3 regions of the Pseudoalteromonas sp. A41-2 genome follow, and region 2 is predicted to be linked to each of the others. Evidence: predicted binding sites of a transcription regulator. Region 2 holds the regulator's gene; each other region holds the start of a gene.
The links. The regulator MetJ, encoded in region 2, represses methionine synthesis genes. The targets are predictions, from matches to a motif close to TAGACGTCTAGACGTCTA.
Positions count from the first base shown of each region.

Region 1 (4,502 bases), 1.1 Mb from region 2:
GCACTTCTGAGCCCGTTGCAATAAGGATAAGCTCAGGCTCACCATCGCAACTCAGTACGTAACCACCTTTTTTCACATCGCTTAACTGTTGTGCAGTACGCGTTTGTTGCTCAAGACCTTGACGTGTGAAGATCAATGACGTTGGGCCATCTTTACGCTCAATCGCTTGTTGCCATGCAATTGCAGACTCAACTTGGTCACACGGACGCCAGTTAACAAGATTAGGCGTTAAGCGCATGCTTGCAATTTGCTCTACTGGTTGGTGCGTAGGGCCATCTTCACCCAGACCAATTGAATCGTGCGTGTATACAAAAATGCTTGGTTGCTTCATTAATGCAGCCATGCGTACCGCATTACGCGCGTATTCCATAAACATTAAGAATGTTGCGCCGTAAGGAATAAAGCCTTTGTGCAGTGCAATACCATTCATAATTGCCGACATACCAAACTCACGGACACCGTAGTAGATGTAGTTACCGCTTGCGTCGTCTGCTGTTACGCCTTTTGAACCATCCCAAATTGTTAAATTTGAACCAGCAAGGTCAGCTGAGCCGCCCATAAACTCTGGTAATAATGGACCAAATGCATTCAGTGCATTTTGTGAAGCTTTACGTGTTGCAGGGTTTGCAGGGTTTGCTTGCAGCTCTTCGATGTACGCTTGTGACTTTTCAGCCCAATCTGCTGGCAATTCGCCATTTGTACGACGCTTAAATTCTGCTGCTAGCTCTGGGTGTGCATTTGCGTATGCCGCAAACTTTTCGTCCCAGTTTGATTCTAGCTGTTGGCCCTTTTCTTTTGCGTCCCATTCGCTGTAGATATCAGCGGGGATTTCAAATGCTTCGCCTGTCCAGCCTAAGAATTCACGTGCCGCTTTGATCTCATCATGACCAAGTGGAGCACCATGACAGTCATGACTACCCGACTTATTAGGTGAACCGTAACCAATCACTGTTTTACAACAAATTAATGATGGCTTGTCGGTAATACTACGTGCTTCTTCTATTGCTGCGCGGATGGCCTCTGGGTTATGGCCATCAACATCACTCACCACGTGCCAGCCATATGCTTTAAAACGTGCAGGTGTGTCGTCGCTGAACCAACCTTCTACTTCACCGTCGATAGAGATGCCATTGTCATCCCAAAACGCAACAAGTTTACCCAGGCCTAATGTGCCCGCTAATGAACAGGCTTCGTGAGAGATACCTTCCATTAAACAGCCATCACCCATAAACGCGTAGGTAAAGTGATCAACGATGTCGTGGCCTTCACGGTTAAATTGAGCAGCAAGCGCTTTTTCAGCAATTGCCATACCTACCGCATTTGTGATCCCTTGGCCTAATGGGCCCGTAGTGGTCTCAATACCTGGTGCATAGCCATACTCTGGATGCCCTGGTGTTTTTGAATGCATTTGACGGAAGTTTTTAATTTCTTCAAGTGGTAAGTCGTAACCACTTAAATGTAGTAGAGAATAAATCAGCATCGAACCGTGGCCATTTGAAAGAATAAAGCGATCACGGTCTGCCCACTCTGGGTTCGTCGGGTTGTGCTTTAGATAATCGCGCCATAGTACTTCTGCGATATCTGCCATGCCCATAGGGGCTCCAGGGTGGCCAGAGTTGGCCTGTTGTACTGCGTCCATTGATAAGACGCGAATAGCATTTGCAAGTTCTTTGCGAGATGGCATGAATTCTCCTACCTTTAATGTATTTGCGCTGGTTGTTTGTTAAGCCCCATTCTTACTTATTGTATGGGTGCAGTGCAATTAAAAATCCGTATTAAATGGGTCTATTACCACTGTTTATTAAGAACGAAATGTTATTAGTAATTTAAAATAGACGTCTAGGCGTAAAATAACTATGCAAACATAATTGTTTTAGATAAAATACGCCCCTTAATTTTTTAGCGCTATTACCGACGTTAGTGAAGCGCAATATTTGTGAGCAGAAATACAATGGCAAAACATTTATTTACTTCTGAATCTGTATCTGAAGGTCATCCGGATAAAATCGCGGACCAAATCTCTGACGCGGTTCTAGATGCTATCTTAGAGCAAGATTCTCATGCCCGTGTTGCATGTGAGACTTACGTTAAAACTGGTATGGTTATGGTGGGTGGTGAAATCACTACTAGCGCGTGGGTTGATATCGAAGAAATTACACGTAAAACTGTACGTGAAATCGGTTACACGCATTCAGACATGGGTTTTGATGCTGACTCGTGCGCAATCCTAAACACTATCGGTAAACAATCTCCAGACATCAACCAAGGTGTTGACCGTGCACGTCCAGAAGACCAAGGCGCGGGTGACCAAGGTTTAATGTTTGGTTATGCATGTAACGAAACTGACGTTTTAATGCCTGCACCAATCACGTATTCACACCGTTTAGTTCAGCGTCAAGCGCAAGTTCGTAAAAGCGGTGAGCTTAACTGGTTACGCCCAGATGCAAAATCACAAGTAACATTTGCATATGAAAATGGTAAGCCGGTAGGTATTGATGCTGTTGTTCTTTCAACGCAACACTGTGATTCAATCTCACAAAACGACCTAGTAGAAGCGGTAATGGAAACCATCATTAAGCCGGTTCTTCCAGCAGAGCTTATCTCTAGCGCAACGAAATTCTTCATCAACCCAACTGGCCGTTTCGTTATCGGTGGCCCAATGGGTGACTGTGGTCTGACTGGTCGTAAAATCATCGTTGATACATACGGTGGTATGGCGCGTCACGGTGGTGGTGCTTTCTCAGGTAAAGATCCATCAAAAGTTGACCGTAGCGCTGCATACGCGGCACGTTACGTTGCTAAAAACATGGTTGCTGCGGGTCTTGCTGACAAGTGTGAACTTCAAGTTTCTTACGCTATCGGTGTTGCAGAGCCAACATCTATCAGCATCGAGACATTTGGTACAGGTAAATTAGAAGAAGCACGTCTAATCGAATTAGTGCGTGAGCACTTCGACCTACGCCCTTACGGCTTAATCCAAATGCTTGATCTTGAGCGTCCTATCTATCAACCGACTGCCGCTTATGGTCACTTCGGTCGTGAAGAGTTCCCTTGGGAGCGTACAGACAAAGCAGACGCACTTCGCGCAGCTGCTGGCCTGTAATAGGGTATACAGACTGAAAAAGCGCCATTTTGGCGCTTTTTTTGTGTTTAATTTTTTACTCTAAATTTTTATACCATTGCGCTTAATTAAGGGATCTACTTTAAGGCAATAAAACCGCGTTGATAACAAGGCAAAAATTTAGTTATTTAGTTGTTCTCTGCAATTGCTCCTGCATTGCTCTACCTCCTGCATCCATGCAGTCGTAAATCAGATATTATTAACGCAGATAGCGACTGGTTTCATCACTCAAAATGATTAAGTATTATTGCGATTGGTATTAATTACAGTAACGTCATTATCTTTTCATACATCGCCACCAGCCAAACCAGCGCTAAAATAACCAATGACAAGGTCACCGCTGCCGAGGCCATATCCTTTGCGCGCCCAGACAGTACATGATATTCAATCCCCACTCTGTCAGTCAGCGCTTCGATGGCCGAATTGAGTAGTTCAACAATCAACAGTAATAAATACGGAATAAACAACACGAGCCAATGAGTCAGTGACTGCGCCAGAAAAACCGATAACGGTAATAAACACACCCCTAAATAAATTTCTGAGCGAAAAGCTGACTCTTCTTTAAATGCGGCCTTAAAACCTTTAATTGAGCACCTTGTGGCTTTTAAAATACGTCCAATACCAATGCCGTTGGGTTTATTGACCAAGGGGATTTTGGGTTCTTTCATGCTGTTCCTAGTACGAATAAACTTCGCAGATAATATTCATAAATACCTAAAATGTCATCTTCGCTTTACTAAGATAAGCACTTTCCTGGCACACTTGGGGGATTTGTCCGTGAAAACGCATTCTTTTTTAGCTGTTCACGCAATGCTTGTAATGACTTAAACACACTTTTTAAAGATACTTTATTACTTAACCAATGCGGAATAGCACCGCTTGGGTCTGCATACGCTTGGTGAGTAATCAATAAGTTATTTTGCTGTTGCTCTAAGCGCCAATAAGCGGCGAGCTCTTTAATACGCACCACCCCTTTTACCAAAGGTTTAACGTAGGGCTGGCTGGTAATTTTAAGCTCGGTTTTATTATCGCTTAAGGTGTGATAGCAAGAGTAGCTCACTAAATCACGATCAGAAACCGGCCAAGGCGAGTTAAAGCGCGTATAAACGAGCGTCTCTGCGGGGCTAAGCCGCTCTATTAAGGTTACACTTTGAACATTTTCGAGCCAATTTGGCGCGTTGTCGGTATCGCTAAGTAAGGCCATAAAGTCATCTGCCTTGGTATCTTCAACAACCACAGATGCATTAATTTCGATAATGCCACTGTCATGTTTTTGATACGTGACCTTTATACCTTCTTGCTGCTTGTAAGTATGCCATTCTATTGGGGTCGCGACAGTTGAACAACTAAACCACGCTAACCCAATGAATAGCCAACGATT
Region 1 covers NZ_CP065231.1:669,819-674,320, reverse strand. The annotation lists gene tkt (transketolase) at 1-1,684, opposite strand, end outside; gene metK (methionine adenosyltransferase) at 1,952-3,103, shown strand; gene IT970_RS03215 (diacylglycerol kinase) at 3,385-3,789, opposite strand; gene IT970_RS03210 (START domain-containing protein) at 3,858-4,502, opposite strand, start outside.
Region 1: a site for MetJ is predicted at 1,833-1,850, ahead of metK (methionine adenosyltransferase). Genes of this name have one in related genera too.

Region 2 (4,502 bases):
TGTGTTCGTGCCTATAAAATACAAAAACAGGTGCTTAAATGGCCACAAATAGATGAATTTTTATCTGTTGTGAATTAAAACTATGTGCAGAAATTGTTGGGAAATCCTTTAAAATTAAGCGATATAGCATATAACAGGATAGACCTGATAATACTTGGAATTTTTATATATTACAGGTATCGTACAGATGCAAGCCCTCTCACTTTTTAACTTATTGCAGGATACTATCGCGTTATGTCAGATTTTCGTGAACAAGCATTACATTACCACGCTCACCCCGTTCCAGGTAAAATTAGTGTAGAACTAACTAAACCAGCAGAAACGGTTAATGATCTCGCTCTAGCATATAGTCCAGGTGTCGCAGAGCCCGTCCGTGAGATAGCAGCCGATCCAGCAAATGCCTATAAATACACCGGCAAAGGTAATATGGTTGCGGTTATTTCAAACGGTACCGCAATTTTAGGCTTAGGCAATTTAGGTCCGCTTGCATCAAAACCTGTGATGGAAGGTAAAGCACTTTTATTTAAACGCTTTGCAGGTTTAGACTCGATAGATATCGAAGTAAAACACCGCACGACAGAAGACTTCATTAATACTGTTGCAAATATTGCCGATACGTTTGGTGGTATCAACCTAGAAGATATTAAAGCGCCAGAGTGTTTCGAAATTGAAAAAGCGCTTATTGAGCGTTGTAGCATCCCTGTTTTCCACGATGACCAACATGGTACTGCAATCGTAACAGCAGCAGGCATGCTAAATGCGCTTGAAGTACAGGGTAAAGATATCGAAGACGCGATTATCGTGTGTTTAGGTGCCGGTGCAGCAGCGGTTGCATGTATGGAACTACTTATTAAATGTGGTGCATTGCGTGAGCACATTTATATGCTTGACCGCAAAGGCGTGATCCATACACGTCGAGATGACTTAAACGAGTATAAATTGCTATTTGCTAACAATACCGATAAGCGCACTTTGCAAGATGTGATAGCCGATGCTGATGTATTTGTTGGTGTATCTGGCCCTAACTTATTAACCGCTGAAGATTTAAAACTGATGGCAGATAAGCCGGTGGTTTTTGCATGTTCAAACCCTGATCCAGAAATCGCGCCAGCTGTTGCACACGGTGCACGTAATGATTTAATTATGGCAACAGGGCGTTCTGATTACCCTAATCAGGTTAATAATGTATTGTGTTTCCCATTCATTTTCCGCGGTGCGCTTGATGTGCGTGCGACATCAATCAATGATGAAATGAAAATTGCAGCGGTGCATGCTATTCGTAGTATTGCGAAAGAGCCTGTGCCTAACGAAGTGCTTAAGGCGTCGGGTGTTGATTCACTTGAGTTTGGTGCTGAGTACATTATTCCAAAACCAATGGACCCACGCTTATTACCACGTATTGCACGTGCTGTTGCAGAAGCAGCCGTTGAGTCTGGTGTGGCGCAAATTGACATGCCAGAAAACTACATGCGTTAAATAATTAGGTACCTATTCGTTTGATTAAGCGGGTAGGTATAACTAACTGCAAATAAAAAACTCAGCCAAGGCTGAGTTTTTTTATGTCTGAGAAATCGGCTACGATCCGGTGGCCGAAATATTTACTCTGAATCAAGTACGGGGATATCTAACCCCATTTCTTGCATAATTCTTTTTACTTCTTCAGGTACTTTTTCAGGGTTATCTTTACGAAGGTCGTCATCATTCGGTAATGGTTGACCTGTAAAAGCGTGTAAAAAGGCTTCGCACAGTAGCTCACTGTTAGTGGCATGACGAAGATTATTAATCTGACGACGCGTGCGCTCATCAGTTAATACTTTTAATACGTTCAGCGGAATTGATACGGTAATTTTTTTTACTTGCTCTGATTTTTTACCGTGTTCTGCATATGGGTGAATGTATTCACCGTTCCATTTAGCCATAAGTTGTTTCGTTGCCTCGGTTGTCAGTTGTTTACGCCTTATCCACAGCGCAAGATGCGGAAATTCTATCGCTTTAAAAAAGATAGTCAAATACTAGTTATTTAGCCATCTAGTCGTGTAAATGTATAAACTTCTATGTAATGGCGATAAATGCTTTGACTTCTCATATTTGATCATCTAACCTTTTAGACGTCTAAACATCCAATTCTAAGTAGGTGATGAAATGAGTGAAAAAAATAAAGCGACGATTGCTGTTCGTCATGGCATTGAAGCCGATAAACACCACGGTGCAGTCGTTCCACCAATTTACTTATCAACCACTTATTCGTTCGCTGATTTTGATACTAAGCGCCAATATGACTATGGCCGCAGTGGTAACCCTAACCGTGATATTTTAGCCGAAACACTCGCTGAACTAGAGGGCGGAGCTAAAGGCATTATTACTGCGACAGGCATGGCGGCTGTTCACTTAACGACACAGCTTTTGAATAGCGATGATACCTTGGTTATTCCACATGACTGTTACGGCGGTAGCTATCGTTTATTTACCTCATTAGAGAAGCGCGGTTTACTGAAACTAAAAGTGCTTGATTTAACAAAAGCTGAAAATCACCAAGAAATCTTAGCGATAAAACCTAAACTGATCTGGATTGAAACACCCAGTAACCCCATTTTACGCCTAACAGATATTAAAGCGATTACCGCCATTGCTAAACAATCCGGTGCACTTGTTGCGGCTGATAACACGTTTTTATCGCCGGCCTTGCAAAACCCGATTGAGTTTGGTGTTGATATAGTCGTGCATTCAACGACTAAATACATTAACGGTCACTCTGATGTGGTTGGCGGTGCTGTTATTGCAGCAACGCAAGAGTTGGGTGATGAACTGGCTTGGTGGGCAAATAATATTGGTATTACGGGTGCACCGTTTGATAGTTATCTTACTCTGCGTGGTTTACGCACTTTAAATGTGCGTTTAAAACAGCACCAAGAGAATGCGTTTGCAATTGCAGAATATTTAGAAGATTCACCGTTTGTGAGCCAAGTATATTATCCCGGTCTCGCTTCTCATCCTCAGCATGCGCTCGCTAAAGCACAGCAACGCGGTTTTGGTGGCATGGTGAGTTTTGATATTAAAGGCGACATTAATGATGCTGCGGCTTTTCTAACAGGCCTTAAAGAGTTTAGCTTAGCCGAATCATTGGGGGGCGTTGAGAGTTTAATTTGTCACCCTGCGACCATGACTCATGCTGGAATGGAGGCAAAAGCTCGCTTAGAAGCAGGGGTGGGTGATACGTTAATTCGTATCTCTGTTGGCATTGAGGATGTAAAAGATTTAATTGCCGATTTAGACCGTGTTTTCAATTTAGTTAAACCAGGTCAGGGGCAGCAAGCCACTCAGAGCAACGCGAAGCAAACGCACACGCAAGCCAATACGCAACAAAGCAGCACTTTTAAGTTAACGCCAGCACATACGGCATTGTGGTAGAAAAATGGTAAATATTGTTCATAAATTTGGTGGCTCAAGCTTAAGCTCTGCAGAGCGTTATCATGCTGTGGCAAATATTGTTTTAGCAAATACGCAGCAAGGTGATTGTGTGGTGGTGTCTGCATCGGGCAAAACAACCGACACCTTGGTAAAACTTTGGCAAAGTTATCAACAGCAAGATAACCAAGCGGTTAGTGATATTTTATTGCTGATTGATAATAATCAGCGCGCCTTAATAGAGCAGCTGTTAGTAGCAAAAAACAAGCAGCAGGCATTGGCACAATTAAAAGATGAGCTGGCGCTATTAAATATACTTATTGCTAAACAGCAACTACAAGAAGCCGTGTTGCTAGCACATGGAGAAGTATGGTCTGCGCGTTTATTAGCGGGCTATCTAAATCAGCTGGGTGTGGCAGCACAGGATGTGGATGCACGGCAGTTATTTACATTAAATGATGGCCAACTATTGCATCAAAAGAATCAACAGCAATGCACCGATGCGATCAGTAAAGTAAAGATCAATGTGGTGACAGGCTTTATCGCTGCAGATTGTCAGGGTAAGACGGTAACACTGGGTCGTAATGGCAGTGACTACAGTGCGACCTTGTTAGCAAGCTATACCTTTGCCAAGCAAGTGTCTATTTGGACTGATACCCAAGGTGTATTCAGTACAGACCCTCGTAAGGTGAAAAACGCCGTTAAATACGCAAAAGTGTGCCGAGAGCAAGCTAATTTATTGGCTCGCTTAGGTAACCCTGTTTTACATGCAAAAACCTTATCACCGCTTAAAGACAGCGACATTAAACTTGTTGTAAGAAGTAGCTTTGATTGTGATGCCAGCCCAACTGAGGTTGTAAAAGAAGGGTATAGCAAGGCGAAGCGTTTTATTACGACCTTAGATAATATCGATTTACTGCGTGTTGATACGCTAAGCACAGGTGAAGTGGGGGAGCTGAGTCAGCTAATTCAGCACAGTTTGCATCATTTTGTGAAAGAAGGTGATACCTATTTGCTGGTACCAGGGCACAGTACTCATCAAGTGGTGAGTCACCTTGCTGGGCGGGCTAATATTGTTGAATCTAATTTAAGCGGCT
Region 2 covers NZ_CP065231.1:3,110,102-3,114,603, reverse strand. The annotation lists gene IT970_RS14050 (malic enzyme-like NAD(P)-binding protein) at 235-1,476, shown strand; gene metJ (met regulon transcriptional regulator MetJ) at 1,599-1,919, opposite strand; gene metB (cystathionine gamma-synthase) at 2,143-3,408, shown strand; gene metL (bifunctional aspartate kinase/homoserine dehydrogenase II) at 3,413-4,502, shown strand, end outside.

Region 3 (4,502 bases), 1.2 Mb from region 2:
AGGATACTGGCCGCAACAAACTTGTTGTTGCTGATCACTACCCGCAAACAAATAAAGAAGAGTGCCCCTAAAGGAGCACTCTATTGTGTGTTATTGAAACACCTTTTCTACATCAACGACTGATATATTTTTCGCTGGAATAGCGAGCTTATAATCAGCAATCACGTTGTCTTCCGCGACAAGTTCTGCTGGTTTTTCTGCGTTATAAACCATAGGCGATGTTTGCTCTGACGCTAAGCGCTTTTGCATGTCTTTACCGTCACCTGTAATAAACACATAGTGAATATTGTCGGTTTGCAGATTCTCGCGAATAACACGGTTCACATCCTCAAGTGTTAGCTTTTCAAGCTTGCCACGTACATAGTCAACAAAGCTCTCTGTATTATAAAACTCACTATCTAGCGCGTAGCCTAGTTGGCGGTCTTGGCTTGCCACCATTTGTGGCACAAAGTTAATTAAGAAGTTGCGCGTTGCTTCAAAATCTTCTTTGCTGATGCCGTTTTTAATAAGCTTATCTAACTCGAATAACGCGGTACGGGTTGCAAAGTGCGCATCGTTATTAGAGCGCAATGGACGCAGCCATACTTGGAAAATTTGCTCAGAGCGGCCTAAGTTCGCATCAGGCTTAGTTTGGAACATACCACGTGGGAAGTATTCAACGTACGCATAGTCACCGTAGTTCATACCACGGGTTTGACGAATACGCTGATACAAGAAGCTATTTGAACTTCTGTGCTCGCCAAAGTATGAACGCACTAGCCATAATGCAGTCCAATCTTCACTACTACGAATCGTCTCTATTGGGAAACCAAACGACACGGCTGTTGATTGCGCCGACTTTTCAACAATGGTGGCATGGTGACCACTCAGTGCTGGCGCATCGGGAATTACTAAACGGCTTTCTTTGCCTTGTGGCAGCGATGTTAAATCTTTTAGCATCGCCGATTTTACATCGCTTGGAATCGCACCAATTAAACCTACAGTTAGTTTTGATTGTGTGAATTGCTTGTCGTAAAACGCTTTTACATCATCAAGCGTCAATGCTTCCAGATCAGATAAGTCACCATAGTTATAGCTTTCGTATGGGTGGCCTTTATACAGTTGATGATAAAGCACTTCTTTACCGAGCTCTTCATCGTTTGATGCTTTAAGCCCCGCTTTAATGCTATCGATAAGCTCTTTTTTCAGGCGTTTGAAGTCATCTTCTCTAAAACCTGGGTTGAGTAATTGTTCACTCACAAGCGCATACCACTGTGCCGCATTGTCTTTGTGTACACGACCGCGCAACGAAATCATCTCTTTATCGATTTGATACCCAAAGCTACCCGCGAGTGGGTATAACGCTTTTTGAATGTCTTTATAGCTCATCGTTTCTGAGCCACCTTTCGCAAGCATGGCTGCCGTTAATGCGGCGACGCCTTTTTTACCTGCTGGATCGGCCGCGGCACCGGTATTAAATAACCAGTTAACATCAACCAATGGTGAACTGTTGGTTTTATCGAGCACTTTAAAATGACGCTCTGTTGGCGCTTGTTCTGTACTTGCAACGGCTGCGTTTAGGTCAACTTCTTGCTCAAATCCTGCCACGTTATCTAAAGCCGACATCGTCACTGTAGTTCGGCTTGAATCAACAAAGTATTTATTCGCTATCGCTTTAATGTCTTCTGGGGTGATGCTATCGGCAGTCGCATAGAGCTGATTGATTACCTCTGGATCACGCTCAAAATGCATGTAGCTTGCAAGTGTCGAGGCGATTGATTGCGATGAATCAAGCCCATTGATAAAGCTGTATTTTAAATTTGATTTTAAGTCTGCCAGTTTTTGGGCATCAACAAGCTCAGTGCGTGCTTGTACATATGTGCGGTTAATGGCATCACGTGCTTTTGCAAGATCGGCTTCGTTTTCTACTTTTACAAAGACATGCAATAACCCCGGATCTTTTGTATCAGGATTATAAGTGAACATTTGACTTGCGATTTGCATATCAACCACCAATTCTTGATAAAGCGCTGAGTTATTTGAGAAATAAAGCTGTGAGATTAAATCAAGTGCGGCGCGATCTTTTTGCGTTGGATCCCACGCAGTGCCTTTATACGATACAAGCAACCAATGGCCTGGTAAACCGTCATTCTGCTCATGTATATATTTTGGCGCTTGTTGCTTTGGCTCTACTGGAATATCTGCTTGGTAATCACCTTTTTTCCAGTTACCCCAATGTTTTTTCACCATTGCCATGGTTTCTTGAGGGTCGACATCACCAACAATGACCAACGATACATATTCTGGTTTATAAAATTTTGCGAAAAACTCTTTCCCGTAAGCCATTTGATCTGGCATGGCTTCAATGTCTTCAAAAAAGCCCATCGTGGTGTGTTTATAAGTATGTTTCTCAAATGCTTCGTTACGCACTGCTGAAAGCAATTTACGAATTGGACTGGCATTATTTTTTAAGTACTCACCTTTCACTGTTAAGGCTTCTGTACGGAACTGTTCTTCGCTGTACGTGAGGTTTTGAAAGATATCAGCTTCAATTTCAAGCACTTTATCAAGGTGCTCTTTTGAGAAGTTTAAATGATAGTTGGTGTAATCATTAGTAGTATACGCGCGGTTATCAACACCCGAGTTTTTTAAAATATCTGAATACACGTCTTGTGGGAATTTTTCTGAGCCTTTAAACATCATGTGCTCAAAAAAGTGAGCAAAGCCCGTTTTGCCTTCTTCTACTTCGTTACGAGAACCTACCGACACGGGAATTTGTAATGAAACAACATCGGGGTAATCCGTTTTTACCACCATGACACGAAGACCATTTTCTAGTTCTTCTAAAACGTAATCTTGGCTAAATACACGGTTATCTTCTTGGCTGACAACCTGTTCTATTTCGACTTCTTTAACCATATTTGATTGTGAATTCGTCGCACACCCGCTAAGAGCAAGCGTTACAGCAACACTGGTCGCTAATAATCTAAATGTCATAATGATCCTTTAATTTTACTTGTTAGTTATTTTTCTCATAATCAGTTGTGTTTGATTATGCATGAAAGTACTGGAAAATATGAGGGTCAAGGGCACAATTAATGTAAACAGGTGTGTCAATTTAAGATAACACCTCACCACCAACTTGAATTAAATTCATGCTCATTGAAAAACTTTCAACAGAAAAATCTATCTAGACGTCTAAATGGCTGCTATATTATTTCCCATAGACGCAGGCACGAGCTGGAATGAGGATTATGGCTTTATCACTACAAGAGAAAATTGAAGACACCAATCAGGGTGTATACCTGATTGGTACCACACCGCCTAAATCAGGCACTGATAAAGCCATGCTTGAAACCATTGCACAAAAATTATTGGGTCGCCTTCATGAAATTGAATACGATGGTGTCATTATCTACGACATTCAAGATGAGAGCAGCCGTACAGAAAAGCCGCGTCCGTTTCCATTTAAAGAAACCGTAGACCCACGTGAGTACAGCCATTTGTTGCGTAGCCTGTCTCATTTAGATGTTATTACTTACAAAAGTGTTGCTCAGCGCGGTGAAGCTGAATTTACCGATTGGCTACACGAAACACGTAATGAGTTTGATTTAAAAAATCTAGTCTTGGTAGGCAGCCCATCTTCGCATGGTGATATCAAACTAAGTTTACCGGATGCTTACAACACCCTTGCTAAGCAAGACAATGATGTGTTTCTTGGCGGTGTGACTATTGCTGAACGCCATGCAAGCAAACGTAACGAGCATGACCGTCTATTAGAAAAAACAGAGCAAGGTTGTAAGTTTTTTATTTCACAAGCCGTCTACAACGCACAAGCAACCATTGATTTAATCACTAGCTATGCACGTAGCTGCAAAGCGTTAGGCATCGCACCTAAGCGTATAATTTTAACGTTTACACCCTGTGGTGGTGAGAAAACGTTAGATTTTATGGAGTGGCTGGGTATCTCTGTACCGGAGGCAACAAAATGGCGCATGCTTGATTCTGCAAATCCATTGAGTGAGTCAGTACGCATTTGCCGTGAAAATCTTGACCTCATATTACAAAGCTGCGCACATTTAGCGGTGCCACTTGGTTTAAATATTGAGAGCTTAACAAACCGTAAAGAAGAAATTGATGCGTCAATTAATCTTTACCGCTTACTTAAAGCAACCATGGAATTAAACCTAGCCGAAAAACAAATCGCTTAAATAATGTGCGTGTTTATACCAATACGTTTAATTAACAGCGATTTTAAAACAAGAAAACGTGGTCGCTAGCAAAGAAAATGCGGGTAAGCATAACAGTTCATTAAACGCTTTTGTTCACCAAGCTAATGTACATACGACTTTATGCTATTAGCGTGTTGATTAGTGCTAATTTAGGCTCCCTTAAATTAGCACTGATACAGCTTAATCTATCGGCGCCTAGGATTTTTTTGCCCTAATATACGTTTTTTGTCACGAGAGCGTCGTGCCTTATTCGTGTTTTTTCGGACTTGTTTTGGCTCTTTTGTTAAATCA
Region 3 covers NZ_CP065231.1:796,700-801,201, reverse strand. The annotation lists gene IT970_RS03760 (sensor domain-containing diguanylate cyclase) at 1-71, shown strand, start outside; gene IT970_RS03755 (M16 family metallopeptidase) at 91-2,976, opposite strand; gene IT970_RS03750 (methylenetetrahydrofolate reductase) at 3,234-4,190, shown strand; gene IT970_RS03745 (DEAD/DEAH box helicase) at 4,397-4,502, opposite strand, start outside.
Region 3: a site for MetJ is predicted at 3,171-3,188, ahead of IT970_RS03750 (methylenetetrahydrofolate reductase). Genes of this name have one in related genera too.